DNA from 2 places in the Bacillus sp. Medicinal_06 genome. Region 2 is predicted to be linked to the other one. Evidence: riboswitches for the same ligand, from Rfam matches in the RefSeq annotation. Region 2 holds a riboswitch; the other holds the start of a gene.

Region 1 (15,638 bases), on a different contig from region 2:
TCATGCAGTGCACCGTAAGCATCAGAAATCGCAATTACTTTTGCACCAGCATCGTGCATAAATTTAGCTAAGAAGCTACCAGCGTTCCCAAACCCTTGGACAACAACGCGAGCGCCTTTAATGTCGATACCGCGTTTTTTCGCAGCTTCTCGAATACAGATTGTTACACCTTTCGCAGTCGCTGTTTCACGGCCATGAGATCCACCTAATACAAGTGGTTTACCTGTGATAAATCCTGGTGAATTGAATTCATCGATGCGGCTATATTCATCCATCATCCATGCCATAATTTGTGAGTTTGTAAATACATCTGGAGCAGGAATATCTTTTGTTGGACCAACAATTTGACTAATTGCTCGTACGTATCCACGGCTTAATCTTTCTAATTCACGGAAAGACATTTCTCGTGGATCACAAATGATACCACCTTTACCTCCACCATATGGTAAATCAACAATACCACATTTTAAACTCATCCAAATAGAAAGTGCTTTCACTTCGTTTTCTGTTACGTTTGGATGGAAGCGAATTCCACCTTTCGTTGGACCAACAGCATCATTGTGCTGTGCGCGATATCCTGTAAATATTTTAACAGTCCCGTCATCCATACGAACTGGAATTTTCACTGTCATCATACGAATTGGTTCTTTAAGTAATTCATACACCTCGTTTGGATAACCCAATTTTTCTAGGGCTTCACTAATAACAATTTGTGTTGAATTTAATAATTCAAAGTGCTGTTCCCTTTTTTGTGTTTGTGTTTGAGCTCCCTTTTCGGCTACCATAGTAAGTAAACCCCCTGTAATTTCACTTGTTTAGTAAACCTTCATTGCCTAGTATACACCGTTAAATTTGGAATGCAATAGAAAACGCTAACAAATATATACAAACTTATTTTTATTGCAAGCGTTTTCAATATCATTATAGTCCTTTTATCACTTTTAGAAAAGTAAAATACTTAAATATTTAAATATTTTTTATACTATAATGTATTTTAATCTCTCGAATATCATAAAACACTAACAAAACCTCAAGCCAATTACATTAGCTGAGGTTTTGTTTTAAGATAAAATACTTGTATATTTGCTGAATTGCTTGAGAATCCATTAATTCTTTTCCATATTCCATAATACGATAAATTGTTACTGTAGAAGAATTACCGTATTCCGCTAAAATCGCAATAATATCCGCCTTTAATAACGCTGGTTCTTCTTCCATCCAAAGATAAAAACGCCCATCCCATGTGTAAAGTTTTCCTCCGGTTACACCGAGATTATACAAACGACTTGCCAAAGTAATCACATCTTCAAACGTTGCAAATTCATACAATATATGCTCACTCTCATCTAGAGTTACTTGCATTTCAATAAACTCATCACGAAACTCATCTTCTGTATCCGTTTCATGATTTTCTTTTGTAACAATCACAACCATTCCTTGTGCCTGTAAAGAAAAAACTTCAACTGCAATTGGACCATCTGCTTCAAACCCAAGTTCTTTATTTGCTTCTTGCATCATATCACGAAATAACTGTTGCACTTTTGGAGCATTTTTCCATAAATCCTCTTTCGTCAACCCTCGCTCAGATAAATCGTCAAATGTTAGGAAAATTTTAATTTTATTATAATTCAATCGTTCCAACCTCATCTTGTAACCTCCCTACGTAACCGTTGTATCTAATTTTTATTATATGAAATAGAAAATAGATGGTTCTTTTCGAACAACTATTCTGACATTTTTAACCATTCATCCCATTCTTTTTTTGTATCGCCAATACATATATTTTGAAGTTCAGCCTCGTCTTCATCTGAAACAAGCTGGCTTGCAAACCCAATAAGTCCAGTGCAGATCTTCGGATTCTGACTTTGCAACTTCTTAATCAAATTCAGCCAACTTTTCAAATATCGTTCTTTTGAACATGCTATAAATACATATTTAGGTGTGAATTGCTCGATGGCTGCACAGATCTCATTTTCCTCTAGGCCTGTCCCCAAATATATCGCTTGATAACCTTTCAAACGTAAATATATTGTAAAAAGAAACAGATGTAATGCATTCATTTCTCCTGGTGCACATACTGACAAAGCTTTTGGCAATGTAAAATGAGTTTGCGTATTATGATAAATCATTCCAACGCGTGAACATAAAAACGCCTCCACATACCGCTCTTGTACAGCTGTTATCTCATCATTTTTCCGCATAGTCTCTAACTTATCAGCAATCAGGATAAATATATGAGTGATTACTTTTTCTATTGTATAAATAACAAATGCCTCGTTTAATAATTCACGGGCATGTATTTCATCAAATTTTAACAAATAACCAAGGATATCGTCCACTAATAAAATTTCTTTACTATACGTCATCTCAGCTGGATTGTGATTTTGCAATCGATTGCTTTCTAATAGCTGGACTGCTTGACCAATTGTAAATCCTTCATTTACTTTATTCATTAACCATTTTAAGATTCTCACATGCTCTTCTGTATATAAACGATACCCTGCATCATTGCGCTTTGGAGCAATAATATGATATCGTCTCTCCCAAGCCCGCAGTGTACTTGGCTGAATCCCAAGCATATTCGAAACAGCTTTTATATTATACTTTCCTTTTAAAGTTGGCATATTTTCCCCACCTTTAAACCGAATATCTCTTAATTTTCTCCTTGCAATGTAATTAAGTGTGTTTGAGCTGGGGCTCGAAACCGTAGTGGTATTAATGTCGTTCCATACCCATTACTCACAAATAAAGTTGTACATGGATACTCATATACGCCGCCTTTTAGGTAACGTTTAGAATGAAATAAACGAATTTGTCCTCCGTGAGTATGACCACTTAATACAAGAGAAATTTGCTCTTGTCCAGACATTTCGTTTACAATAGCAGGGTTGTGGCTAATAAGAATGCGAAAACCATCTTCTTGACAATCCGCTAGCGCCAAATCTAAACGATCTCGTTCTAACCCAACATCATCCACCCCTAATAAACAAAGCTTATCGCCACTCTCTGATTCAAACAGCACTCGTGTATTATCTAAAATTTTCACACCATGTTCTAGTAATAACGCATCCAATTCATGATAGTCAATTTCATAATCGTTATTTCCCCATACAAAATATATAGGACCAATTTCGCTTAGAGTTTGAATATTAGCCGCAATTTGTGATAACGATACACCCTTCTCAGCTAAATCACCACCAATAATAACAAAATCAGCATTTCCTTTTACATTTTCAATTAAGGAAGGTGCGATAACTCTCCTATGAATATCTGAAATAAAAAATATCCTAACTTTCCCAAAACTTTCTGGGAAATTCACAAATGATAAAGTATGTTCTAGCAACGTATTACGCACTGCTTCTCTATACATCAAAAAAAGAAAAATGAAACCAATACATATGAATGTGCCGCCTAATCCAATCCATAACATATACGTTTCTCAACTTCCCTCTCAAAAAATATAATCCCATCAGGCTAAATTGCCGAAAAGGTGAATAATGCCTTATCAAATATGAACGGCTTTATTCACCTTTTTCAGTTCACTCATACAACAATTATTTTACTGCTGCTATTCCTTCTCTATCTTTTCTTTAATAGGAATTTTTAATTCTTTTCCTACTTCTAATTGGTCATCTTGTAAATTGTTATAGCTTTTAATAATTGTAGCCCCATCTTCATTTGGAAAATACTGTTGCCCAATACTTTCAAATGTCTCCCCTTCTTTTACAATGTGCGTTTCAAACTTTTCTAGCTGCTTCTTTTCACCTTCACCGTGTTTATTTGAATCGAAAAAAATCACTTCAAACGCATTTTTTCCAGAGGTATCATTCTTGTTTGCACTTTTTACTTCGATATACTTATCTGTATACCATAAAATACTAAGCGGCAACAAAATAAATAAAAATGTTAAAACCCGAACAAAAAAGTGGTTAATCTTAAATTTAGATTTTTTCTTCTCTTTATTTCTATGAATCTCACTTCGCGGCGGTAAACCTTCTTCTGTTTGCTCTTCTTCCAACTCTGCTTCCAACTCTTCTTCAAAATCAGGAATTTGTTTTCTCATGTTGTTCACCACCACCTTCCACTTATTTTCTTAATTGAAGTCCCATTATAAAATCAACAAGAAAGTGTGCAAATATTGTTATAAATAAATTCTCTGTCCATTGGAACACATATCCAAATAGAAAACTAATCATACATACAAAGCAAAACAGAAATGGCTTCTTCACATATCGAATATGTAAAACAGCAAAAATAAGGCTTGCAACTACAAGTCCAAAATGCGTCTGTAATACACCTCGAAATAAAAACTCTTCAGCAAATCCAATAACAAACGTAATACCGAATAATTGTATTACAGAAGTTCCTTGGAACATTCGCTCATTAATTCCCCCATCATCAAACCACGATTCTGGTAGCACTTGCATAGCAATATAATCAAATAACACAACAATGCCCGCAACCACACTACCTATTACAAGAATTGAAATGGGTTCCCATTTCCACAAATCATAAAATTCACTCCTATTTGGAAATAATATATAGGCTAACACACAGCCAACACCTATAATTATTAATTGTGTTATATAGAGATTCAGCCGTATTTCTTTCGGACCTATGTCTTCAATACTACGTCTTTGAATGTTAATCATTCCTCCGTTCTCTCATACCAAAGAGAAATTGTAACTCTGCTTCCCAATTATAGTCGAAAATTGATTGTCTTGCTCGTCTTTTTTTGTAATCTTCTTTTGAAATACCACAGTAGTCACAGCAATTTTTTACCTGCGCTTCCTTCTTATATCCAAATAGATGTAGCATCTGTTCCCGTCTACACCCTTTATACTGTAGCCATGATTTCATATTTTCTAGTTGACTATATTTATTCCGAAGACGCTCATCTACTTCTAACATTATTTTTTCCCTTGTCTCATCTGACAAGGATTCCATAATGAGCTTCTTCTGTTGTATGATTTTCATCTTTTCTAAGTGATAACGTACAAAACGCCAATGTTGCTCACTAAACCTTGCAGCATTATAACAAATTTCTTCCACATCTTCTATTGGCAATACTTTCGTGTGAAACATCTTTTCTTGTAGTAAGGAGAATAAAAATTGAATTTGTTGTTTATTTGGTAATTCATCTTCAATGATAGAAACCGGTAGATCATGATCTAGCGGACTACAAAGTAGAATTGCAATGCTCGCCTCTCCATCTCTTCCCGCTCTACCAATCTCCTGTAAATAAGAAGCAATATTTGCTGGATAATGAAAATGAATAATATACCTTGTATTCGACTTATTTACCCCCATACCAAATGCACTTGTACATATAACAAGTTGCAATTGATCATTCATAAATTGCTGCTGAATTAACATTCTCTCTTCATGTTCCATTCCACCATGATAAAATGCAACATCTGCTATACCTTTACTCCTTAAATATTCTGCCAGACGCTCCGTCCAAGCTCTGCTCGAACAATAAATAATTCCTGGTCCTTGCAAATAAGTAACATGCTTGAGAAGCGCTTCTTTTTTCTCTTCTATTGTTTGTACAAATTGTACCTCCATTGCAATATTTGGGCGATCAATCGAATACAAATGTTCTGCTACATTCGTAAGTTTTAAACTTTTTATAATGTCCTGCAATACTTCTTTTGTTGCAGTAGCTGTTAATGCCAACACAGGAGGACGTCCAATACCTGCTATAACTTGGTCTAATTTTTTATAATCTGTTCGAAAATCATAGCCCCATTGCGAAATACAATGTGCTTCATCTATCACAAATAGTGAGATATGAATCTTTTTTAGTTCTCTTACTATTACTTCAGATTGCAACATTTCAGGCGAGACAAAGACAAATTTATAAGAAGATAATCTTTTTATCGCTTTCTTTTTTTCAATCAAGGTACGAAAACTATTAAACGCGATCACACGGTCCTTCACTACATATTTAAGCTGCGCTACCTGATCTTCCATTAAGGATAGTAATGGTGAAACAATTAATACTGTTCCATCTTGCATAAGGCCCGGAAGCTGATAACACATTGATTTTCCTCTTCCAGTTGGAAGCATTGCTACAACATCTTTTCCTTGTAATAAATCCGCAATAACCTCTTTCTGCCCTTGACGAAATTCGTTATAACCAAACCACTTATGCAAATAATCCTCAAGCCTCATTTACAACCCCCATCTGCGCTAACACAAGACGAATTTCAAAATAAGAAATCGCTTCTCCTACTGCTTGTTTTAACACACGCAACTTACGTGTTTGTAACGTTTCAATAATGCGCTGCACATGCTTGATTTTATTTTTTTCCATAAACATTTCAATGGAAAAATCTCTTTCTCGTAATGCAATTTCAACAAAATGATCTTCTATTGTTGCAACCTTTAAATTTCTAATTGTTGCAATTTCATCCAAAGAACGTCCTTGTTTCCAAAGTTGATATGTTTTTTGTGTTGATAAACTAAACAAATCCGCTCTTTCATTCGGATAAGCAATAATTTTTGTTAATAGCGGGAATTCTTTTTCATTCTCTCGAACAGATTGAATAAAGAAATGAACCGTGCCCCAAAATAAAAGATGTACGCGAAATACATCTTGACTTGTAATTTCCGCAAGTTGCTTTAATGTATACCCAATCCTTTCATATCCAGTTAATCGATATGTAAAAATTGTTGCTTCTATCGGTAAAGTATCTTGTAATAGCATATGCATCTCTTTCCATAAACTTTTTGCAAGTTCACTTCTTGCATATGGCAGCCCAATGAGAAACTGCTTAACCCACATCATTACCTCAGTATCTTGTTGGATTGGAATAAACTTTGCATTTTGCTGTTGTAAATTTGATACGGTTTGAATAATTAACGAAAGTCGTTTCCAAAACATTTCACCAAGATCACCATAGTGCAAACCGTGTAAATACTGCGGAAAAAAAAGTGTTTCTTCCCAAGTTCCCAGCTGTCGTTTTCCCGTTTCAGTTAAAATGTACGTATTTTCATGCACGCTCTGAATCCATTCTTTATGTAATACATGTTCAATTTCCTGATCATAATCAGAACGTTGTAATGATTTATATATCCCAAACAGAAAAGAAATGCGAAATATATTTCCGTCTTGTAATGTTTGTGAAGAACGTTTCCCTTTTAAAAGGTGATAAATGGAAGAAACAGTTCGTTCACCATTTAATTGTTTTATACAATATAATAAAGTATATTGTAACTGCATTGCCGCTTCCACCTTTCAATTACATCTATATTTTCTATTGTATCAAACTGTACAGCATTTAGGCATTTTGAAAATCTTATGAAATAAATCAAAAATAAGTTGACACCCTAATTGATAAGCATTATCATTATAATTTTATGTTGAAAAGTTTGAAAAACCGTTTTACAATAAGATTATAATTTTTATAGCGACTATTTTCACATACATATTATCAGGAGGGAAAAAAATATGGCAAAATATACAATTGTTGATAAAGACACTTGCATCGCATGTGGAGCTTGCGGAGCTGCTGCACCAGACATTTATGACTACGATGATGAAGGTATTGCATTTGTAACACTAGATGATAACCAAGGTATCGTTGAAATTCCAGACGTATTAATTGACGACATGATGGATGCATTTGAAGGTTGTCCAACTGACTCAATTAAAGTTGCTGACGAAGCATTCGATGGCGACGCTTTAAAATTCGAATAGTCTTTTTATTAACTTCAAAAAACCCCCCTCATTTTTATGAGGGGGGTTTTTTGTTATTCATCTAACTCACAAATAAAAAAGCCATCAGCGGTACTCTCCCACTGATGACCAAAGTTTCTATGCATTTTTCATTTTTGCAAATACCCACACTTTTAAGCGTGAGAACAGTGCTACAAATACAACTGTTACAACAATTCCCTTAATTAAATTAAATGGGAGAATTGCCGCTACAATCATTTGTCGCATACCACTACTAGACATAGCAGGCTGATTTAAAAACCAAGTGTAAGCTGGTAAAATGATGAAATAATTTAACACACTCATAATTACCGCCATAGTAACCGTCCCTAACATTAACCCTGTTGTTAAACTTTTTACTGTGCGATACTTCCGGAATAGGAAAGCTGCTGGTCCAATAAATAGACACCCTGCAATAAAATTTGCTATTTCTCCAACTGGAACTCCCGTTAAACTGCCTTGAATTCCGTAATGAAGAATATTTTTTATCGCTTCTACAACTACACCTGCAATCGGGCTAAAAATAATCGCTGCAATTAAAGCCGGCACATCACTAAAGTCAATTTTTAAAAACGGTGGAAGTCCTGGGAATGGGAAATCCAACATCATAAGCAAATACGCAATACTACTAAGCATCGCTACACTCACCATTTGTACTACACTGTTTTTTTGTTTCATCCTTCTCTCTCCTTTTCCATCGATCATCTCATGGAAAGTGGAAAGGTTCTGCTATGCCTATTTTTTCCTATCATGAAAAAACCCTTTGTGTAAAACACAAAGGGAGAATTTTTTAGGCACATCAAACAGACGTTCAAATACTTATCTTTTTTGAACGCTTGAACCTCCATCTTCTCCCATCCAGACTATACTGTCGGCTTTGGAATCTCACCAAATCCTGCCTTAACGGCTCGCGGGCTTAGAACGAAAAGAAACTGTTCATCACCGCCGGTCGGGATTTTCACCCTGCCCCGAAGATAGACCGATATTCTATTTTCTCCACCATTATACAACATCATCATACAGTTGTGAACAAAAATGTTTATAACTTATAAATAGTAAGTAATATTTTCATTATAAAGTGAAACTTTAATAAGTGGGGGGAGTTCTTCATCCCCCACTTATTATCAACCCTCACCAATCGGGCTTTTACGGGCAGCACACGAATAGTAGGATAAAGACAACATAAAAACAGTCATAGGATTATACGACAACACAATCCATATTTTTTACAATTCGATTTTTTCCTTCGCAATTCCCTAGTCATCCATACAGAAAAGTGATAAGATGTTGAATTGTTAAGATAAGAGCATTTTCTTAATACGGAGGAAATGTCATGAAGAAAGAAAAAAGACACTCTATTCAAGAAACAATGAAAAAAAACTTAAGAAAAGAATACTTTTATTTAAAAAAAGAATTACTTTTCTACTGCCCAATTGATTTAGGCACATTTTCAAAAGAAACATACTATGCTACCTTTGACGAAGAAGGGATTAGTGTTTATCAGTATGATAAAACAACAGAAAGTAAACTAAAGCTATGTGAACGTCACCCTTGGAACAGTTGGGATAAAGTGAAAATTGATCACTATTTAACAACATCGCAATTTGTTTTCCAAGGAAAACGAAATTGGATTCTCTCTCTCTTTCATAAAGGAAAAGAAGCTCAAAAAATAATTGAAGAACATACTTCTTTACAAACAGAAGTTGTTTCTCGATCCTTTTTGAAAAAACTTCCTGGTTTTCGTTCTAATACAATCTTAAACAAATACATTGGCAGCATCTGTTATACAGCACTTATTGCATTTTTATTAAAGTGGATTATTCCATTCCAACAAATACAAGTTGCCTTGTATTCTTTTTCTATCGGTTGTATGCTCCTTGGTCTACTGTGTTTGACAATTGGACTAATCGAACCAACCATAGTATTATTTCGAACAACCGAAAAAACGAGGGCCAAGGTCTTTTATTATTATAGCTATTTAGCTATTTCTGGATTTATATGTGTCTTTATTTTTTGGTAAAAAAGAGCTAGTTCGACTAGCCCTTTTTTAATTTATATATAATTTTTGATTTGGATAAATCCGATCTTTCCTCAATGCATTTTTCACTTTTATTTCATGAACTGTCATACCGAACTTATGTGCAATACTAACCAAAGTATCTCCTTTTTGTACAACATATAGTGATGCTGATGCTACTTGATTCATCTCTTCCTTTAAAACAAGCAACGGGTCCATTGCATTTCTTTTCCCGAACGTCCAAGCACCTTTATGAACTTCTAGGTGCAGATGTGCTCCTCTTGATTCACCTGTGTTACCTACTTCACCAATTACCTCACCTCTTGTAATATGTTCCCCCTGCAGTACATATCTCTTATTTAGATGAGCATAAACAGCTTCATATTCTCCATGTTTAATAAACACTACATGTCCATAACTATCTGAAAAGTAGGATTTTGTTACCGTTCCACTCCGAATCGCTGCAACCGGGGTTCCGATTGAAGCAGCTATATCAATACCATAGTGTTTTCCACTTCTTGTTCCAAAATAATCACTAATTCTTCCATCTACAGGCCATGTCCATCGCCCGTCCTCAGCAAAAGCATATATTTGAGAACTAAAAAACAACCCAAAGACAAGTATCCCGATTTTTAAGCCTTTCATATGCATCCTCCGTTTTATAATAACCGTCACACTTTCTCTATTGTGGTATATTACGGAAAAAAGTATACAAAAAAAGAAAGTGAATTACTCCACTTCCTTATTACGAAAAACAATTGCACTTCGTTTATATTCAACGTCGTCCACATTAAGACGAGCATTTACCACTCTAGCAATCGCAAATAAATAATCAGATAATCGATTGACATATCGTAATACAACTTCATTTATTTCTTCTTGCTTACTTAGCGATACAATATGACGCTCAGCTCTTCTCGTTACCGTACGCGCAACATGAATCATCGCAGACGCTGCGCTCCCACCAGGCAAAATAAAACGCTCTAGCGGCGGAGCTTCTTCTATGTAGCAATCAATTCGTTCTTCTAAATATATAACCATCTCTTCCGTTACTTTATACGGCATTGTTTGCTGCATAATTGCTAAATCCCCACCGCAATCAAACAACTCATGCTGAATCTTTTCAAGCTCATCATATATGTCTTGAAAGCGTTCTTCTCGCATCATAGTCATTGCATATCCAATATGAGAGTTTGCCTCATCAATTGTTCCATATGCTTCCACACGAATATGATCTTTATCAACTCGCCCACTGATAATACTTGTTTGTCCTTTATCTCCTGTTTTTGTATATAATTTCAAATCTTCTACACCTCTCTTTTTAAGTAAGCTTTATTCATTACACTAGTAGCTATTACAAATGTAAGTATACATTTTAAAACGAATTAAAACCTTTCTTTTTTAGCCCCATGCCATGTGAAAACAAAAAGAGAAAATGAGTAGTCATTACCTTTTGTTTTCATAGCCGCGAATGATATGTCAGCAAATCAATATGGATTTATTCTTTTCTTACTCTAACCTTTTTGTCTTTCGTTCAATTCTCATAGAGAGACTACCATTTACAAATAGCACGATAAAGCGAAGTTTCCAACAGTGGGGATTTTATGGGATAAAACAAAAAGCTCTAATATTCTTCATTCCATTGAGAGAATATTATAAACTCAAAAGGAATAAAAAATACTAGAACTTCCATATTCACTCACAGCAATATCACTTATATGGATTGACCTGGTAAATATACAGAGAATGTCGTCCCTTCTCCAACAACACTTGATATAGAAATTTTACCATCATGACCTTGCACAATGTTTTTAGCAATTGCAAGCCCTAAACCAGTCCCACCTGTTTTTCCACGTGTTCTTGCTTTATCAGCTTTATAGAAGCGGTCAAATAAGAACGGAATATCTTCCTCAGGGATACCTACACCTGAATCTTGCACTTCAAAAACAAGCCCATTATTTTTCGTATCAATAATAAGCTTAACTTGACCACCTGCGTTTGTATGCCTAATTGCATTGTCTATTAAGTTCGTTAATACCTGTTCCATACGATCCGGATCAAACGGATGCTCCTCAATCGGATTACGGAAATCAACGGTTAACTGCACTTCTTTATCTTGCGCAATTCCTTGGAACTTGCGACCAATTTTCTCAACAAACGGATGAATATCCACTTCAGATATATGTAGTTCTACATGACCACTCTCCATCCGAGCTAAATCTAAAAGTTCATTTACAAGGCGCCCTAAACGAACAGACTCATCATAAATAATTTGTACAAACTCATTTATTTCTTCTTTCGTTTGAACAACATCATCTAAGATGGCCTCACTATACCCTTGAAGCATAACCATCGGAGTACGCAATTCATGAGACACATTCGCAATAAAATCTTGACGCATTTTCTCAAGACGACGTTCTTCTGTCATATCTCGAAGGACTGCGACAGCACCACGAATCTTTGTTTGATTATATAGCGGAGTCATAAGGACAACGTAATTACCCTTTTGTAAATTAATTTCAATAACTTGTTGCTGCTCACTCTCTACTACAAGATGGAACAACTCAACAAGCTCAGGTGGTAAATTTCTACTTAATTCTAACTCTTTTTCTTCTTGCCAAACTTGTAAAAAGCGCTCCGCTGGTGGATTGATAACAACAACTTCACCTTCTTGATTCAGTGTTACAACACCATCTGCCATACTACTTAAAATACTAGAAAGTTGTTCTTTTTCTTGTTGCAGCGCATTAATATTAAACTTCAGTTGTTTTCCCATTTGATTTAATGCCGTTGCTAGCTCTCCTATTTCATCTTGCGAAACCATAGGTGCTTTCGTATCAAATTTTCCGCGCGCCACTTCAAAGGCTACTTCACGCATTTTACGAAGAGGAGCTGTAATTCGTGTCGATAAGAAAAACGCAAAGAAAGTTGTTAAAATAATTGCAATTCCCGCTGATAGAAAAATGAAATCAGTTGCTTTTTCCATACCTTGTTTTGGAACTTGCAATGATTGATATACAAACACCGCACTATGATTTGATGATTGGAGTGGTTTACCAACAATCATAATATCATTTTCAGAATTCTTATTCGTCTTGTCATCAGACACTTTTTTTATTTTTTCTTTATTTTCTTTTTTATCTATAAAAACAGCTGCTAAATCTTTATCCTTTTTCAGATCTTCTATTGTAAGATCTACCAGTCCTTCTTGTTTCGGTGAAGAAGAAACTTCATGATCCCCTTTCACAATAATAATTCGTGAGAGCGGATCAGCAAACTTATATGCAATATTCTCAATCGTTTCTTCGTCTGCACCTTCTTCAATTAATTCCGAAACACTTGTCGCTACTTTTGTAAGCCGAGTTTCACTCATTTCAATATAGTAATTATCAAAAAACTGTGAAAGCAAAATGGCAACAAAGCCAAGAACAAATGAAACAAGAAGCAATATTGTCATCCATAGCTTTCCTACTACACTTCTCCAAAGCATCAGTCGTTCACAACCTCAAACTTATAACCAACACCCCATACAGTTACAATCATCTTCGCTGCATCAGATGATTTTTTACTTAACTTTTCACGCAAACGCTTTACGTGTGTATCTACTGTACGCAAATCTCCAAAGAATTCATATTGCCACACCTCTTTTAGCAATTGTTCACGATCAAATACTTTATCAGGAGCCTTTGCTAAAAATAGTAATAATTCATATTCCTTGGGTGTTAAATTGACTTCATCACCATCAGCTGTAACGCGATGCGCATCGTTATCAATTGTTAAATGTGGGAATACAATAATATCTTTTGTTGTTGTATCTTGTGTAAAGAATGTTGTTGTTACAGAACGGCGTAATACTGCTTTTACACGAAGAACTACTTCACGTGGACTAAACGGCTTTACGATATAATCATCGGAGCCAACTTCAAATCCTTGCACCCTGTTTACTTCCTCACCTTTAGCTGTCAGCATAATAATTGGTGTTGCTTTTTTCTCACGAATGCCTTTACATACTTCAATTCCATCTTTTCCAGGCATCATGATATCTAATAAGATTAAATCATAGTCATTTTGCAATGCTTTTTCTAACGCTGTATCACCATTATCAGCCTCATCAATCGTATATTGTTCTCTTTCTAAATACATTTTTAATAAACGACGAATACGCTCTTCATCATCCACAATTAAAATTCTTGGTTCGTTTTCCATTGCTTCCCGCTGCCCATAAAAAATATGACAACGGTTCACACCTACCTTTCTACAATGTAATACTGTTTTTACTCTTATCTCATAATAGATAATTCTAAAATGTTAGTCTTCCATCTTAGACATTATACTTCACAAGAATAATAAAGTTTGTTCATTTCTTTTCCAAAAATATGTATTTTACTTGAACAGGACATTTAGGCCCCGACATCATTTTACAAAATCAACCTTTATTTTGCCATGTTTTTCTCAAAAAAGAAAAGAAATTGACAAAAATAAAATAGGAAAGTGACAAACACTTTCCTATTTTATCATGCTTAAATGAATTACATGCTATCTTATGCATATGAGTGTAAACCAGCAATGATTAAGTTCACGACTATAAAATTGAACATGATAATCGCAAACCCAATTACCGCCAGCCATGCCGACTTCTCACCATGCCATCCTTTAGATAATCGTAAATGTAAAAATGCAGCATAAAAGAGCCATGTAATAAGTGCCCATACTTCTTTTGGATCCCATCCCCAAAAACGCGTCCATGCAATTTGCGCCCAAATCATCGCAAAAATCAACGCTCCTAATGTAAAGACTGGGAATCCAATCGCAATAGAGCGATATCCAATTTCATCGAGTAAATCACTGTTAACATTTCTCACTACTGGCTGAAGGGCCGCAGATACCCTTTTTCGTAAGATTAATCTTAATACAATATAAAGTCCTGTTCCAATAAGCAATGACCAAATCACTGTATTTAATTTCTTTGCATTTATGATAGCAGGCATTTCTGCAATCGGTTCAAGTTTTTCAGTTGTTAGTAACTTCCCTTCATGGGGACCAACCAGTGCAGGAAGATTATATTTCATCTCTACTTTTTGTTCATTTTTATCCACCCATTGAAACTTCGCTTCATATTTCGTTGCCGAATAAACTGTTGTTACCGCTATGAATCCAACCGCACAAACGAGTGTAAAAACGACTGTTTCTAACCAAAATGTCCGTTTCGACCTTTTTGATTGATCTACATTTTTAAGCAAATACATAACTCCTGTAATAAAACTAATTGCTAAAATAGCTTGTCCAGCTGCTGCTGTTGTTACATGAATATGTAGCCAATTACTTTTCAATGATGGAATAAGCGGTGAAATTTCTCTTGGAAACATACTAGCATATGCAATTAATAATAGCGCTACTGGTAAAGCAAATAATCCAACTATGCTTACACGATACATAAAGTACATAACAATAAAAGCACCAACTAGCATCATACCGAAGAATGTACCAAACTCAAAGAAATTACTTACTGGCGCATGCCCGGAAGCTATCCACCTTGTTACAAAGTACACCGTTTGAGCGGCAAATCCTAAAATTGTTATGGTTATGCCTACATTCGCCCATTTCCGACCTTTTTCTTTAATTGCTCCTCCAAAGAACAGCGTTGCAATTAAATATAAGATGAAAGCGGTAAATAGGAAATTACTGCTTATTTGCGCCATATATTCTCCCCACCTTAACTAATTTTTTGATTATTTACTTTGTCGTATGGTTGTGGAATCGTTGTTCCTTCAAGTACTTTTTCAATATCTTTCCGCAAGCCAAACCAGTTTTTATTTGTATGACCAGCAATCCACCATTCATCTTTAACACGTTGTATCCAAATGCGACGATGATTCCAATACATACCTTGAATCACGC
Region 2 (15,638 bases):
GATTTTGCAAAGAAATTGAAATTACCACTTATTATTGTCGCGCGTCCGGCGCTAGGTACTGTTAATCATACCGTTTTAACGATCTCTTATGCGAGAGAACATGGCTTAACAGTTGCTGGTGTTATTTTATCGGGCTGTAAAGAATGTGAGAAAGAGCGTGTACAAGAAAATAAAGAAATGATTGAGGAGTTAAGTGGTGTGCCTGTTTTAGGTTTACTACCGGAACTTCAAGAAGGATTTACACGTGAGGAACTATTAAGAGCAGCAGAAGAGAATATTATGATTTCCAATTTAGAGGAGTTTGTTAAACATGGATCAAACGTGGACTCTACACTTTCACTCTAGTTTAAATCGTCTGAAGGAGAAAGCACAATACCGACATGTAGTAGTAACTGGGCAAGCTGAAGAGCCGTGGTTGATTAGGAATGGAAAACGTATGTTGAATTTAGCTTCGAATAACTATCTCGGTTTGGCAGGAGATAAACGGTTAAAAGAAGCGTCTATTGAAGCGACAAAACAATATGGAGCAGGAGCTACGGCGTCACGGCTTGTGGTAGGAAATTACTCACTATATGAAGAGATCGAACAGAGTGTTTGTGATTGGAAAGAAACTGAAAAAGCAATCATTGTAAACAGTGGATATTCGGCAAATGTAGGTGCAATCTCTTCTTTAGTAGGGCGTCATGACATTGTTTTTAGCGATAAGTTAAATCATGCCAGCATAGTCGATGGAATTATGCTTAGTGGTGCGGATCATAAAAGATATCGACATAATGATTTGGAACATTTGGAAACATTACTGCGAACGGCGCCTATTGCAAAGAGAAAGTTGATCGTTACAGATACGGTTTTCAGCATGGATGGAGATGTTGCTCATTTAAAAGAGTTGATTATGCTGAAAGAAAAATATGGAGCGTTATTGATGATTGATGAAGCGCATGCAGGCGGAATATATGGCAGGCATGGTGCAGGTTTAGCTCACATCGAACAAGGAATTTCTCAGAAAATTGACATTCATATGGGAACGTTTAGTAAAGCGTTAGGATGTTATGGAGCTTATTTAGCAGGTGATGCAATTTGCATGGATTATATGAAAAATACGATGAGAAGCTTCATTTTCACAACAGCATTACCACCAGGGACGCTTGGTGCAATGAAACGTGCAATTGAAATTGTGAAGGAAGATGCGGGAAGACGACAGCGACTTTTAGAAAATGGAACGTATTTCCGTAATACTTTAGAGGAAGCGGGTTTTCATATTGGCGATAGTTCAACGCATATTGTTCCAGTTATTACAAAATCAAATGAAGTGGTGATGCGTTTTAGCGAAAAGTTGCAGGAAGCAGGAATTGCTGCCATTGCTATCAGACCACCAACGGTTCCGCATAATAGTTCACGAATTCGATTTGCAGTTACGTCTGAACATACAAATACTGACTTGCAATGGGCTACTAGGCAGATTATTCGCATTGGGAAAGAAGAGGGGGTCTTGAGATGAAACAGCCCGAGCTTATTTTTATTCCCGGATGGGGAATGGAAAAACGAGTATGGGATTCATTACTTCCATATTTTCAAGAATATTCTGTTCGTTATGTTGAATGGCGTGGTGTAAAAGAACTTACTGATTTTGCAGGGCTTGTAGAAGAAGCAGCACAAGGGCAGGATGTAATTTTGATTGGGTGGTCACTTGGTGCATTAGCTGCTCTGCAAGTATGTAACAGAGTGCAGACAAGAGGAATGATTTTACTAGGTGGTACAGCAAAATTCACAGTGGATGAAGAGTATGAGAATGGATGGAAACTTCCTTTTGTAGAGCGGATGAAAAGAAGTTTGTTGAAACGAAAGGAAGATACATTGAAGCGCTTCTATAAAAGTATGTTTACAAAACAAGAGATAAAAGATAGGGAACAATTTGAAGGTATTGTAGCGCATTTTCAAGGTGATTCTATAGAATCTTTACAGCTTGGGCTTGATTATTTAATAGAGATGGATATGAGAAGTCAGTTAAAGCAGGTAAAGACGCCGATGTTACTTCTTCATGGAGAACAGGATGCCATATGTCCACTATCTGCTGCTCGCTATATACAAGAAAATACGAAGGGGACGCTTAAAGTAATAAGTGGGGCTGGGCATGCGCTTTGTGTAACTAATGTTGAATATTGCGCACATGAAATGATTCAGTTTGTAGAGGGGATACAAAATGATCAACAAAACGTTATTACAAAAACGATTTAATGGGGCAGCTGTATCCTATGATCAATATGCAAGTGTACAAAAAAAGATGGCGCAACAGTTGCTTTTTATAATGAAAAAACATTATCACAACATGTCGTCCATCCGTATTTTAGAGCTCGGATGTGGCACAGGTTATTTGACTGAGCAATTAGCCGTTTCTTTTCCAAATGCAGAAATTATAGCAATTGATTTTGCTGAAAGTATGATTGCTGTTGCGAAAACGAGAAATCACGTAGAATCTGTGACATTTAGATGTGAAGATATCGAACACCTTACATTAAGTGAGTCATTTGATGTCATTATCTCAAGCGCAACATTTCAATGGCTAAACGATTTGCAAACAACGCTGAAAAACTTATACCGTTATTTGTTTGAAGGTGGTTTATTGTTATTTTCAACATTTGGGGAGCAAACGTTTCAAGAACTTCATACAGCATTTCAGAGTGCTAAAGAAGAAAAAAATATACAAAGTAGTTCATCTGTTGGACAACGTTTTTTAACGAGAGAACAGTTGCAAGATGTATGTGAAAGTATAACAGGGGATGTTCATGTTTCTGAAACATGTTACATAGAGAAATTTGCTACAGTTCGTGGATTCCTACAATCAATTCGAAAAGTGGGAGCGACAAATAGCAATGTAGAATCTTACTGTCAAAGTCCTTCTATCTTTCGAACCATGCTTCGCATATACGAAAGAGATTTCACGGAAGAAGGAAAAATTGTAACAACATACCATGCTTTATTTGCGTATATTGAAAAAGAGGGGAAGAGAAGAAATGAAACAAATACAAACAAAAACAGATTGGAAGAAAATTGCATCTGAAGTAGTAGGGGGCAGAAGTATAACGAAAGAAGAAGCTGTAGCAATTTTAGAAGCTGACGATACAGAAGTATTGGAAATTATGAACGCAGCTTATATCATTCGTCATCATTACTTTGGTAAAAAAGTGAAATTAAATATGATTATTAATACGAAATCTGGATTATGTCCAGAAGATTGTGGGTATTGCTCACAGTCTATCGTTTCAGAAGCACCAATCGATAAGTATGCATGGTTAACACAAGAAAAGATTGTAGAGGGAGCTCACGAAGCAATTCGCCGTAAAGCGGGTACATACTGCATTGTTGCATCTGGCCGTCGTCCAACGGATAAAGAAGTAAATCATGTTATTGGTGCAGTAAAAGAAATTCGAGAAACAACGGATTTAAAAATTTGCTGTTGCTTAGGGTTTTTAAATGAAGATCAAGCAGGACGCTTAGCAGAAGCAGGTGTTCATCGTTATAACCATAATTTAAACACACATGCAAATAATTACGATAGCATTTGTTCAACACATACGTATGACGATCGCGTAGATACAGTAGAAAAAGCAAAACAAGCGGGAATTTCTCCTTGTTCTGGTGCGATTTTCGGTATGGGAGAAACGAAAGAGCAGCAAGTTGAAATTGCGCTTGAATTAAAACGTATAGATGCTGATTCTATTCCATGTAACTTTCTTGTAGCTGTAAAAGGGACACCGCTTGAAGGGCAGAAAGAATTAACACCAGTGGAGTGTTTAAAAGTACTAGCGATGATGCGCTTTGTGAATCCATCAAAAGAAATCCGTATTTCTGGTGGTCGCGAAATTAATTTACGCTCTGTACAGCCAATTGGCTTATTTGCAGCAAATTCGATCTTCGTTGGTGACTATTTAACAACAGAAGGACAAGAGCCAACAGCTGACTGGGGTATGATTGAAGATTTAGGATTTGAAATAGAAGAATGTGCGCTGTAAAGATTGAAAAGAAAGCTCCTTTTGGTGCTTTCTTTTTTTGTAAACAAAATGTAATGAAATACCTTCAAGCCTTTAAAGTAGTAGCTTTTAGTAAAAAAATAAATTGTGTGGACGAATTTTCCACCCAGTAATTGTACATAGTAAAAGTGTAATTTATCTTGGGTGGAGGATCTAACATGCACAAATATATACTAGCTATTATGACTTTTTTAATTTTAGTAAAGGCAATTAGTGCTGATCCAGTTAAGGCAGCTGAGAATCCAGAACAGAAAGAAATGCAACAAAGAATTGAACAACATTTTCGAACAAAAGCTGAACATTTTGGGATTGAGACAGAGGGAAAAGACTTAAAGGAAGTGCGGAAAGAGCTTCATATTGTAGAGGAAGAAAAGAAACGGGAAAATGTGTGGAGAACCGCTCAAAATCTTCGTATTAAAACAGAAGGAAAAACGATGGAGGAATTGATAAAAGATGTAAGAAAAAAAGTGAGGAAATAAAAAAAGAGGCCGAAGCCTCTTTTTTATGCCCATTGTTTTGATAAATGAGCCATTTCAATCGCAGCCACTGCTGATTCATAGCCTTTGTTACCAGCTTTTGTACCTGCACGTTCAATGGCTTGTTCAATTGTTTCAGTCGTTAATACGCCGAAAATAACTGGGATGTCTGTTTGTAGTGATAAAGAAGCAACACCCTTTGCAACTTCATTACAAACGTAATCATAATGAGTTGTAGCACCGCGAATGACTGTTCCAAGTGTAATGACAGCATCGTATTTGCCGCTACTTGCCATTTTTTTTGCGATTAATGGAATTTCAAATGCACCTGGAACCCATGCGACATCAATATCGTTTTCTTCTACACCATGGCGCTTTAAACCGTCTAGTGCACCACCTAATAGTTTGCTTGTAATAAATTCATTAAAACGTCCAACAACAACTCCAACTTTTAATCCTGTACCAACTAAATGACCTTCGAATACCATATTTTATCTCTCCCTTTATATATTATAAACTTAGTAAGTGACCTAATTTTTCTAATTTTGTTTGTAAATATGCTTTATTTTCTTCTTTTGTTGGCATTTGCAACGGTACGCGTTCGACAACTTCTAAATCATAACCTTGCAAGCCTGCAATTTTTCTCGGATTATTCGTTAATAAGCGCAATTGCTGTAATCCTAAATCTTTTAAGATTTGGGCACCAATGCCATAATCGCGAAGATCTGCTGGAAAGCCTAACTTTTCATTTGCTTCCACAGTATCGAATCCTTCTTCTTGTAACTTGTATGCACGAAGTTTATTAAGCAGTCCAATGCCGCGGCCTTCCTGCCTCATATAAAGAAGAATACCTTTTCCTTCCCGCTCAATTTGAGCGAGGGCAGCATGAAGCTGTGGACCACAGTCACAGCGGCATGAACCGAAAACATCGCCAGTTAAGCATTCAGAATGCACACGAACGAGAACAGGATCGCCAGTAGAAATGTCTCCTTTTACGAGAGCGATATGTTCTTTTTGATCAAGCGAATTGGAATAACCGATTGCATGAAATGTACCAAAATCTGTCGGTAATGTAATTTCAACTTCCCTTGTTACGAGCGTTTCGTGATGGCGACGATAAGCGATTAAATCTTCAATCGTAATCATTTTTATATCAAATTGTTCTGCCACTTGTACTAAATCAGGAACACGTGCCATCGTGCCGTCTTCTTTTATAATTTCACAAATGACCCCTGCTGGTTCCGCGCCACATAATTTTGCTAAATCAACCGCTGCTTCCGTATGGCCAGCGCGGCGTAGAACGCCGCCTTCTTTCGCGATTAAAGGAAAGATATGACCTGGGCGGTTAAAATCTGTGCCTTTTGATGCTGGATTTAATAACTCGCGTACAGTTGTCGCACGCTCGTAAGCGCTAATACCTGTTGTTGTAGAAATGTGGTCGATACTTACTGTGAACGCCGTATGATGGGAATCTGTATTATGAGAAACCATAGGTTCTAGCTGTAAGCGGTCTGCATATTGCTCTGTAATCGGTACACAAACAAGACCACGGCCATGTGTAATCATAAAATTAATTGTTTCAGGTGTAATGTTCTCTGCTAAAGCGATGAAATCTCCTTCGTTTTCACGGCTTTCATCATCACATACGATAATGACTTTTCCTTGTTTTAAATCTTCTAGTGCTTCTTCAATACGATGAAACATTGTGCTTCCCCCTTATAGAAATCCGTTTTCTTGTAAAAAGCTTTCTGTAACTGAACTGCTCTGTTTCTTGGGATTTGAAATAAAGCGCTCAATATATTTTCCAACCATGTCACATTCAATGTTTACGATGTCTCCAGCTACTTTTTCACCGATAATAGATTCGCTTACAGTGTGCGGAATAAGTGAAATGGTAATGGAAGATTCATCTATATCAAATATCGTTAAGCTTGTTCCATCAATAGCTACTGATCCTTTGTGTAAACAATAACGGAGCAAATTATTTGGAATTTCAATTTTGTAATATATTGCATTATAGTGCTGTTTTTTACTTACAATGGTTCCAATTCCATCAATATGTCCTGTGACGAAATGTCCACCAAAGCGCCCATTTGCAGCCATTGCCCGTTCTAGATTTACTTTAGAACGGGTCCCAAGCATACGTAGTGATGTTGCTCGCATCGTTTCAGGCATGGCATCAACAGTAAACGAAGACGCTGTAAAAGAAGTGACGGTTAAGCAGATGCCATTTACAGCAATACTGTCTCCTAGTTTTACGTCTGATAAAATTGTATTTGCTGTGATTGTCAGCTTCATTGCTTCTCCGCTTTGCCTTATATTCGAAACAGTTCCAAGCTCTTCTACAATTCCTGTAAACATGCAGGCACCTCATTTCGCACTGTAGCGACGATTTTTATATCATCGCCAATTTGTTTCATCTCTTGAATTTGTAAGGAAAGTGCATCTTGTAGTTTGCTAAAGCCGGTGCCACCAAACATAGTTGGGGCATCTTTTCCACCGATTAATTTAGGGCTTATATAAGTTACAATTTCATTAAAACACTTTGTTTCTAAAAAGCTCGCGTGCACTGATTGTCCTCCTTCAACAAAGAGAGAAAGAATTTGTTTCTCACCGAGAAGGAGGAGAAACTCGCGTATTTCAATTTGGCTCGTCTTCATTTGAAATATGGATATCCCTTGAGATTCATATATTGCTATTTTTTCTTCATTTACATTTTTTCCAACAATAATCCATGTTGGTGCTATCCCGTCAGTAATAACATGAGAGGACAACGGCGTTCGTAAATGTGTATCTAAAATAATTCGAATCGGATGTTTACCCCCGTTTGGAAGACGTGTTGTTAAAGAGGGATTATCAGTTATAACAGTATTCACTCCTACAAGGATGGCATCGTGCGTACGACGATATTGATGCACATCTTGGCGAGCAACTTCACCTGTAATCCATTTGCTTTCTCCAGTAGTAGTAGCTATTTTTCCATCTAAACTCATCGCTGTTTTTATTGTTACAAACGGTAGTTTTGTTTTCATATAGTGGAAAAAGTATCGGTTTAATCGGATTGCTTCTTCTTCAAGAACACCGGTAGTTACGCTAATACCAGCTTTTTGTAAACGTTTTGCACCGTTACCTGAAACGAGCGGATTGCAATCGAGTGTAGCGATTACTACATGCTTCACTTCTTTTTCAATGAGTAGATCACAGCATGGTGGAGTTTTTCCGAAATGGCTACATGGTTCTAGTGTTACGTATACAGTGGATCCTTTTGCTTTTTCGCCAGCCATACGAAGCGCATGGACTTCAGCATGCTCCTCACCTGCGCGTAGATGCGCTCCTATTCCTACGATGTTTCCATCCTTTACAACAACAGCACCGACCATTGGATTTGGACTTGTTTGCCCTGTAGTACTTTGTGCTAACTGTAAGGCAATCCTCATATATTCTTGATCAGTCATTCTTTTCACCTCTCCTAAGAAAAATCAAAAAACCCCCAAGGATAATAGTATCCTTGGGGGTTGGGAGACGTGATTTCTAGAAATATAGTTCGAATACGAAAGTATAGGAAAGAAACCTAACGATGATTGATATTTTTGCACGAGAAAAAACCTAGCAAACTATCAATTTTTTATACGCTAGTCGTATCTTTTTATTTCAGCATAGAAAAATAGGTATATGAAAGAAAACATATACACTGATTCAAAACGAATCAGTAAAAATGTGTACGCCAAAATAAAAGTGTATTCGCTATATAAGCACTAGAAAACATATCCTTCTCCCATCCAGACTATACTGTCGGCCCTAGAATCTCACTAGATCCACCGTTTCAAAGCTTAGAAACGGGTCACGGACTTAGAAGTGTGCACTTCATCACCGCCGGTTGGGAATTTCACCCGACCCCGAAGGATGTTGTTTGCTCACATTATAGCACAAAAAAGAAAAAAGGATAGTAAAAAATATTCGAATGTGAAGAATTGTATGAAAATGAAGGGTGAAATAAAGTTTGTTATACTATATAAAAAGAAAAACTAATCGACACTTTTCTTTTTTGCAGGAGAGAGCGTCCGATTATGGATAGAGGCGGTCGATGCTTTTTTCGTCCCATGCCGAAAATGAGTAGAGGTCTGTTTTGGTTTTCATAGTCGCAGCTTATAGGTTGGAGAATTAAAATGAATATATAGTATGGGAAAGATTTCAGTACATACCATAAATGAGGTGGAGATATGAAATATATTGCAGTAGGAATCGGTGGTATTGTTGGGACTTTAGCACGGTATGGATTAGAGCAATGGATTGGTACTCCTTCAGTTGACTCTTTTCCGCTAGCAACATGGCTGGCGAATATGAGTGGTAGTTTTTTCTTAGCGTTTTTAACGATGTATGTATTTCGTATGAAACATGTTTCACAAATGATAATGAATAGCGTTGGAACAGGAATGATCGGCTCTTTTACTACTTTCTCAACATTCAGTATAGAGACATTGGAACTAATGCAACATGAAGCATTCTTTATGGCGTTTTATTATGTAAGTACGAGTATAGTTGGAGGATTGCTCTTATCTTTATTTGGATTTTACCTTGGAAATGCATTATATGAAAAAAGTATGAAGAAAGAAGGAGCACGATGAATGTTTTGCTTGTAGGAATTGGTGGTTTTTTCGGAGCTATTGCTAGATTTTCTATTAGTAGTGCAATGAAAGAAAAGTATGGAAGTTTATTTCCATATGGAACATTATTTGTAAATGTAGTAGGCTCATTCTTATTGGGTCTATTGTACGGAGTTTATATAAATCGTACGTGGTTATTATTATGTGGAACAGGGTTTATGGGGGCATTTACGACCTTTTCAACATGTAAGCTTGAAATTATTCAATTGATACATAAGCGTGAGGGACAAAAGGCGCTATTATATGTCGTAATGAGTTATATGCTAGGCATTTTTTCTGCACTGATAGGTTTTTATATAGGACATTTATAAGAAGCATGCACAAATCATTTGTGCGTGCTTCTCATATTATTATTATTCTTTTGGTGCTCGAACGATAGATTCGAATTTTCCCTTATGCGAAGCATCGCAATAAGGCATGTTTTTTGATAACCCACAGCGACATAAAGAAAATGCAGGTTTTGCCGGGAAAGCATTCCCTTGTGAGTCGATTAGTTCCACATCCCCTGTAATGCGAAACGAACCATTATCATTCACTTTAATTTGTACTTTAGCCAACAGTATCCCTCCTTCCAAAACGCTTATGTTCATCATATAATTACAGGAAGCGCTTGACAATAAAAACAGTACTTTGTATGTAGAAGAAGAGAGTGTTATAATAACGTTTATAGTTGACATATAGTAAGGTGACGAAACATGAATAAACAATTACGTACACTGCAAAATATTGCAAATGAGCGCACGTGGGCATCTTTTTTAAATGATAATCATCCATATAGTTTACTGCATTGGTCAATTGCTGGTGTAGGACAAGAACCAAAAGATGTGTGGCTTCTTCAAGACGAAGTTACATTTCAAACGACAGAATTTCAAACGCTTGATGAAGCGGTAAAATGGATTTCTGAAAATATGGAACAAGTTACAGACGTGCTAGCGCAATAACGTGAAAAAACAGGCTTATGCAAGCCTGTTTTTTGTTTCTTTCACATATGTTTTTAAGAATTGATCCACGGCAGCTTCATACTCTTGCTTGTTTTCATTATAAGAGCAAGCGTGTGCACCATGTTCTGCAATAAAGAGCTGTTTATTGTTTTCTTTCGCTTCATAAAGAGCTTTTGTCATATCACATAAAATATAATCATCGTCTTTGCTATGAATAAATAGGACTGGATTATTTATGTTTTTTACACAATCGATTGGAGAAACTTCGCGTATTGTATAACCGTCCCTTACCTTTAAAAAGGCATTTGCTAATGGTAGTAGCGGCCATTTCGGTAAATGGAATTCGACTTTTAAGCGATGTTGTAGCTGACCATAAAAGTCAGAGAATGGGCAGTCCGCAATATAAAAATCAGCGCCGTCTTCTACCATTCCTGCATATTGAAGGAGTGTTGCAGCTCCCATTGATTCCCCGTGAATGCCAAGTGTAATATTTGTTCCAAAACGGTTCTTTAGCCAATCAACTACCGTCTTTAAATCATACTTTTCGTAATAGCCATAACTTGTCGTTTTACCACCTGTTTTACCATGGCGACGGTGATCATAAATAAATACGTTATATCCTCTGTTTAAAAATAAATTTGCATATTTGACAGAGTTTATTTTATTTACCGTTACACCGTGGCAAAAAATCATAAACTTATTAGAATTGCCTGCAGAAATGTAATAGCCGTGAATGTCATATTTAAATTGAGACGGAATACGAACCTCTTCTTTTGGAATGGCGTTAAAATCTTCTAAACGAAAATGCTTTTTTGTTTCACGCTCTAAAATTTCTTCTTCTGTTTTTTTCTTTAAGTACATTACTTTATTAGTAAAGAAAATACCGATGCCAATTAATGCTCCTATTATGGTTAGCAATGTTGTGAAAAGACGTTTCATACCTTACCTCATCCTCCAAATATCTCTACATATGATACACTTATATTGTATCATAATGATGTGAAAAGGGAGATAGTGGGACATGATTCAAATACAAAAAATTACAGTGGAAATGAAAGAAACAATTGAGCTGTTTATGCGTGAAAATTGGGGCAGCACGCTTATGGTTTCACGCGGAAGAGCACATCTGTTAGATCAATTACCGGGTTTTGTTGCAACCGAAGATAACAGAATAGCAGGGATTATTACATATGAAATAAAAGAAAATAATTGTGAGATTGTTTCATTAGATAGCTTTAAGGAGAAGAAGGGAATTGGAACGAAACTTGTAGAACGTGTAGTTGATATTGCAAAAAAACAATGTTGTAAAAAAATATGGCTGATTACAACAAATGATAATACGAATGCGCTTCGTTTCTATCAGAAACGTGGTTTTATGATAACCAATTTATACGTAGATGCAGTAAAGGAAGCGAGGAAGATAAAGCGAGAAATTCCGCTTATTGGATATGACAATATCGCAATTTTACATGAAATCCAACTAGAAAAAATGAATATATAAAATCAACTTTTATATATGTTGAAGAAGAAAAAGGTAATAAATATTTCCTGTAACAATTTTCAGAAATATAAAACAATAACCTTGACGAATGATCTACTTTGTTTTAGGTTTAAATTGTAAGCTATTACCATATTAAGGGGTGACGATGTGGCAACCATACGTGATGTTGCAAAATTGGCCGGTGTTTCAGTCGCAACCGTTTCACGAGTGATTAATGAAAAAGGGTATGTCCATGAGGATACAGTAAAACAAGTAAAACAGGCAATTGAAGAGTTGCAGTATAAACCGAATGCCGTAGCAAAGGCGTTATTTAAAAAATCTTCGACAATGATTGCCGTATTAGTATCAAATTTAGAAGATCCATCCTATATAACATTGCTTCGTTCGGTAGAAGAGGCTGCATATAAAGAGGGATATCAAATCGTTATTTGTAATATAGAAAATAAGAGTGGTTATATAGATATACTGATGCAAAATAATATTGCTGGTGTAATTATGACAAACGACATATATAAGCGTCTAGATAATCTTTCTATTCCATTTGTTGTACTTGATGAAGCGGGAGTGCTTTCTACGTATTATGACAGTGCTAAAAAGGCAGTTGTTTTGCTAAAAGAAAAAGGTTGTCATTTTCTTGCTTATATTGGGGAAGAGACAGAAGATGAGAAAATGGAAGAACATGTATCTGGATTTTTAGATGGAGTTTGGGAAGAAAGGCTTGCTTATCGAGAAGAAAAAATAGAAGGGCCTGAAGAAAAACAAATTATTGAATTATTACGAAAATATCCGTATGTTGACGGTGTTGTCACTTCTAGTGATGCTGTTGCAATTGCAGTCGTTCGTGCAGCAAGTTATCTTGGTATTCATATACCGGAGCATTTGCAAGTCGTTGGTTTTAAAGGAAGTTTACAAGGTGAATGGGTTACGCCATCTTTAACAACGATTGGAAGTCCCTTTGAAAAGAAAGGGGTGGTAGCTGTACAAAAGTTGGTAGGAAAAATAAAAAAGAAACAAGTAAACTTTGAAGAAGTACAGCAAGAAGAGTTTCTATTAATTGAACGAGAATCGACAAAGTAAAAGGTGCGTCCAAGTAAAACGCACCTTTTTTATAATGTTATGGCAGCAATAAATCCAAATATAAGTAGCGGAATATTGTAGTGAAGAAAGGTTGGAACACATGTATCCCATATATGATGATGCTTGCCATCTGCATTTAAACCTGAAGTAGGTCCTAGCGTACTATCAGATGCTGGAGAACCAGCGTCACCTAATGCACCAGCTGTACCGATAATAGCAATGGTTGCCATTGGGCTAAAGCCAAGCTGTATACATAGCGGAACGAAGATTGTTGTTAAAATCGGAATGGTGGAAAAGGAAGAACCGATTCCCATTGTAACGAGTAGACCGATAACAAGCATAAGAAATGCAGCGAGTGGCTTACTGTTCCCAATTAAATCAGCACTTGTTTGAACGAGTGATTCAACATGCCCTGTCTTCCGAAGAACTGCTCCGAATCCAGCAGCAGAAATCATAACGAAACCGATAAATGACATCATACGCATACCGCTTGTTAAAATATCATCAGCTTCTTTGAGCGGGAGACTCCCACTAATGGATAATACAATAATCCCTGCTAATGCACCAAAAATCATTGATTCTGTTGTTAATTGCATGCATAATGTTGCGATAATAGATAACAATCCGAACGTAATGCTTCTTTTTGTGTAAGGAGCTATTTCATCAGTTGAAGAATGAATCGGTTCGGTAGAGTAGGTGCGTGGTTTACGATACGTAATGAAAACAGCGACACATAGCCCGATAATCATACCTATTGCTGGAATTGTCATCGCTTTTGGAATAAGGGTTACATCAAATGTAAGCCCACTTTGCTGTGCATTTGTTTGTAAGACGTCGTGGTAAATTTTTCCAAATCCGGCTGGGATCCACATATAAGGAGTAATTAAGCCGAATGTGATGAGACATGTAACAAGCCGACGATCCACTTCTAATTCATTTAAAACTTTTAAAAGCGCTGGAATTAAAATAGGGATAAAAGCAATGTGCACCGGTATAACATTTTGTGAAAAACAAGCCATTGCTAAAATGATAAATAAAATAAGTACTTTGGAATATGTTTGCTTTTTTGTGTCTTTTTCGTTGCCAATTACATTCAGTGCAGTATGAATCATCGCGTCGGGAAGTCCCGTTTTGGAAAGCGAAATAGCGAATCCTCCGAGCATGGCATAACTTAAAGCGATTGGAGCACTGCTTCCAAGCCCTGTGGTAAAAGTATGGATTGTTTCTGAAATCCCAAGTCCGCCAATTAGTCCACCTGTTAAGGCGCCGACGATAATAGCGACAATGACTTGGACACGTAATAAACTAAGCAGCAGCATCACTGCTACTGCGACGAGTACAGCGTTCATAATAAATGTAATCTCCCTGATTTTTTTCTGTTTTGCAACTTATCCTAGGTAGATATATAGACGAACCAAGTAAAGTTACGACATGTAATTATAAAATGTTTTCTATGAAATGTAAAAGGTATAACGATTGTTATTTATATTGAAAAGATAATTCTTGTTTGATAGAGCATATAGATTTTGCAAACAGTTCAGGTTCTTCTAAATTTGGTGAATGAGCAGAGTTTGGGAACCAGATCATTTTTTTGATGGGTGCTTGAATTGTATCACAATATTGTTGAACGAGTGCATAAGGTGTTTGGTAGTCGAAACGACCAGAACAGAAATAGACAGGTACAGAAAGTTTTGAGATTGTAGAAAAGAAATCTACTGTGAGCATTTCCTCCCATAATGTCCCAGATTTCATATTTCCTGCGAGAAATCTTATCCAATCTAACCATGTATATTCTGAAGAAAACAACCCTTTTCGAATGAAAGAAAAGGAAGTCCCATTTTGAACTACTCCTCCAAATGTACCAAGCCATTTTCTTTGTATGATAAGACGCCGCATATCTAGAAAAGGAGGCTTTCCAAGCTTTGTTAGAGAGGTCAATGCACGCTCGTGTCCATGTTTTTTGGCAGAGTGAATTAAATGTTGATAGAGCAATTCTTCATTTTGTTTCATATGTACAATCTGACCTATACCAATATAAGCTTCGATATAGTCTGGATATTGATTGGCAATTTGCAAACCGATAATACTTCCCCAAGAATGTCCCGCGAGAAATAGCCGCTGCTTTTTGAAGCGAGAAAGAAGATATTGTATTACTTCAAATGTATCTGAAACGAATTGTTCAATTGTAAATGGTGCTTTTATATCCCGCCAAGAAAAGGATTTTCCCGCTCCTCTTTGATCCCAATTGACAACAATAAAGTGCTTTTCTAATTCTTTTTGAAAATGCCGAATGAATCCAATTTGTGCCATACCAGGACCGCCGTGACAGCATAATAAAATAGGTTGATTTATGTCTTGACCACGAATAAGTAGAGATTGTTTACGATTATTGATTGTAACGCTTTCTATCGTAGCGATGCTATTTGAAATTGGATTCTTTAATTCGTCGGAAAACGGTGGGGTGTAGCTACGAAAAAGCATATAAAAAACCTCCTTTTATCTAATGGTATGTATCGCACGGATGTACAATTTTGCATATACTGTTAAGAAATTATTGTATCATAACATGTAGGCTATGTTTCAACTATGAGCGCTCAGAGAGAAGGGGGAAGAAAGTGACAGTTGGAGAAATTATAGATCGCTTAAACAAACGGGAACCACTTGCTATTATTGCGAAACGCCTCGACATGAGCCCATATGCATTGTCAAAAAAGTTAAGGGTGCTTGGATATGAATACGATGGCGAACTGAAGAAACGAATATTCATTGGAGAGGGAGAAGAACCGCGTCATTTATATCTCCAAGAAGCTACTGCACTTCAATATGTAAAAACAGATTATCAAGTCTTAATATATGAACAACTACAAAAAATTTACGAATTGCTTCGAAAACGAGAAGAACCGATTATTACAGAATCGATTAGAAGCAGTAATGAAAAGAAAAAACGTACT

The links. Region 2 has a riboswitch for FMN ahead of ribD (bifunctional diaminohydroxyphosphoribosylaminopyrimidine deaminase/5-amino-6-(5-phosphoribosylamino)uracil reductase RibD). Riboswitches for the same ligand answer to the same signal wherever they lie in the genome.
Region 1: it holds a riboswitch for FMN, as region 2 does, so the genes downstream of both, AC1M36_RS14380 (ECF transporter S component) here and ribD (bifunctional diaminohydroxyphosphoribosylaminopyrimidine deaminase/5-amino-6-(5-phosphoribosylamino)uracil reductase RibD) in region 2, are expected to answer to the same signal.

The regions. Positions count from the first base shown of each region.
Region 1 is NZ_JBWYHD010000005.1:273,704-289,341, forward strand. It holds gene gudB (NAD-specific glutamate dehydrogenase) at 1-785, opposite strand, end outside; gene AC1M36_RS14340 (genetic competence negative regulator) at 1,045-1,647, opposite strand; gene AC1M36_RS14345 (MerR family transcriptional regulator) at 1,725-2,624, opposite strand; gene AC1M36_RS14350 (metallophosphoesterase) at 2,654-3,430, opposite strand; gene AC1M36_RS14355 (LysM peptidoglycan-binding domain-containing protein) at 3,569-4,063, opposite strand; gene AC1M36_RS14360 (CPBP family intramembrane glutamic endopeptidase) at 4,086-4,649, opposite strand; gene AC1M36_RS14365 (RecQ family ATP-dependent DNA helicase) at 4,645-6,177, opposite strand; gene AC1M36_RS14370 (YpbB family protein) at 6,167-7,228, opposite strand; gene AC1M36_RS14375 (ferredoxin) at 7,457-7,705, shown strand; gene AC1M36_RS14380 (ECF transporter S component) at 7,823-8,401, opposite strand; FMN riboswitch at 8,566-8,703, opposite strand; gene AC1M36_RS14385 (hypothetical protein) at 9,057-9,743, shown strand; gene AC1M36_RS14390 (peptidoglycan DD-metalloendopeptidase family protein) at 9,771-10,385, opposite strand; gene AC1M36_RS14395 (cob(I)yrinic acid a,c-diamide adenosyltransferase) at 10,470-11,042, opposite strand; gene AC1M36_RS14400 (ATP-binding protein) at 11,455-13,230, opposite strand; gene resD (DNA-binding response regulator ResD) at 13,230-13,946, opposite strand; gene ccsB (c-type cytochrome biogenesis protein CcsB) at 14,282-15,439, opposite strand; gene AC1M36_RS14415 (cytochrome c biogenesis ResB family protein) at 15,454-15,638, opposite strand, start outside.
Region 2 is NZ_JBWYHD010000026.1:4,744-20,381, forward strand. It holds gene bioD (dethiobiotin synthase) at 1-345, shown strand, start outside; gene bioF (8-amino-7-oxononanoate synthase) at 311-1,498, shown strand; gene AC1M36_RS27170 (alpha/beta fold hydrolase) at 1,495-2,235, shown strand; gene bioC (malonyl-ACP O-methyltransferase BioC) at 2,201-3,058, shown strand; gene bioB (biotin synthase BioB) at 3,012-4,010, shown strand; gene AC1M36_RS27185 (hypothetical protein) at 4,187-4,507, shown strand; gene ribH (6,7-dimethyl-8-ribityllumazine synthase) at 4,531-4,992, opposite strand; gene AC1M36_RS27195 (bifunctional 3,4-dihydroxy-2-butanone-4-phosphate synthase/GTP cyclohydrolase II) at 5,015-6,208, opposite strand; gene ribE (riboflavin synthase) at 6,221-6,865, opposite strand; gene ribD (bifunctional diaminohydroxyphosphoribosylaminopyrimidine deaminase/5-amino-6-(5-phosphoribosylamino)uracil reductase RibD) at 6,847-7,959, opposite strand; FMN riboswitch at 8,268-8,412, opposite strand; gene AC1M36_RS27210 (fluoride efflux transporter FluC) at 8,725-9,129, shown strand; gene crcB (fluoride efflux transporter CrcB) at 9,126-9,479, shown strand; gene AC1M36_RS27220 (CDGSH iron-sulfur domain-containing protein) at 9,522-9,761, opposite strand; gene AC1M36_RS27225 (DUF2552 family protein) at 9,864-10,109, shown strand; gene AC1M36_RS27230 (alpha/beta hydrolase) at 10,125-11,048, opposite strand; gene AC1M36_RS27235 (GNAT family N-acetyltransferase) at 11,131-11,610, shown strand; gene AC1M36_RS27240 (LacI family DNA-binding transcriptional regulator) at 11,758-12,687, shown strand; gene AC1M36_RS27245 (Na+/H+ antiporter family protein) at 12,717-14,036, opposite strand; gene AC1M36_RS27250 (alpha/beta fold hydrolase) at 14,167-15,168, opposite strand; gene AC1M36_RS27255 (ribbon-helix-helix domain-containing protein) at 15,303-15,638, shown strand, end outside.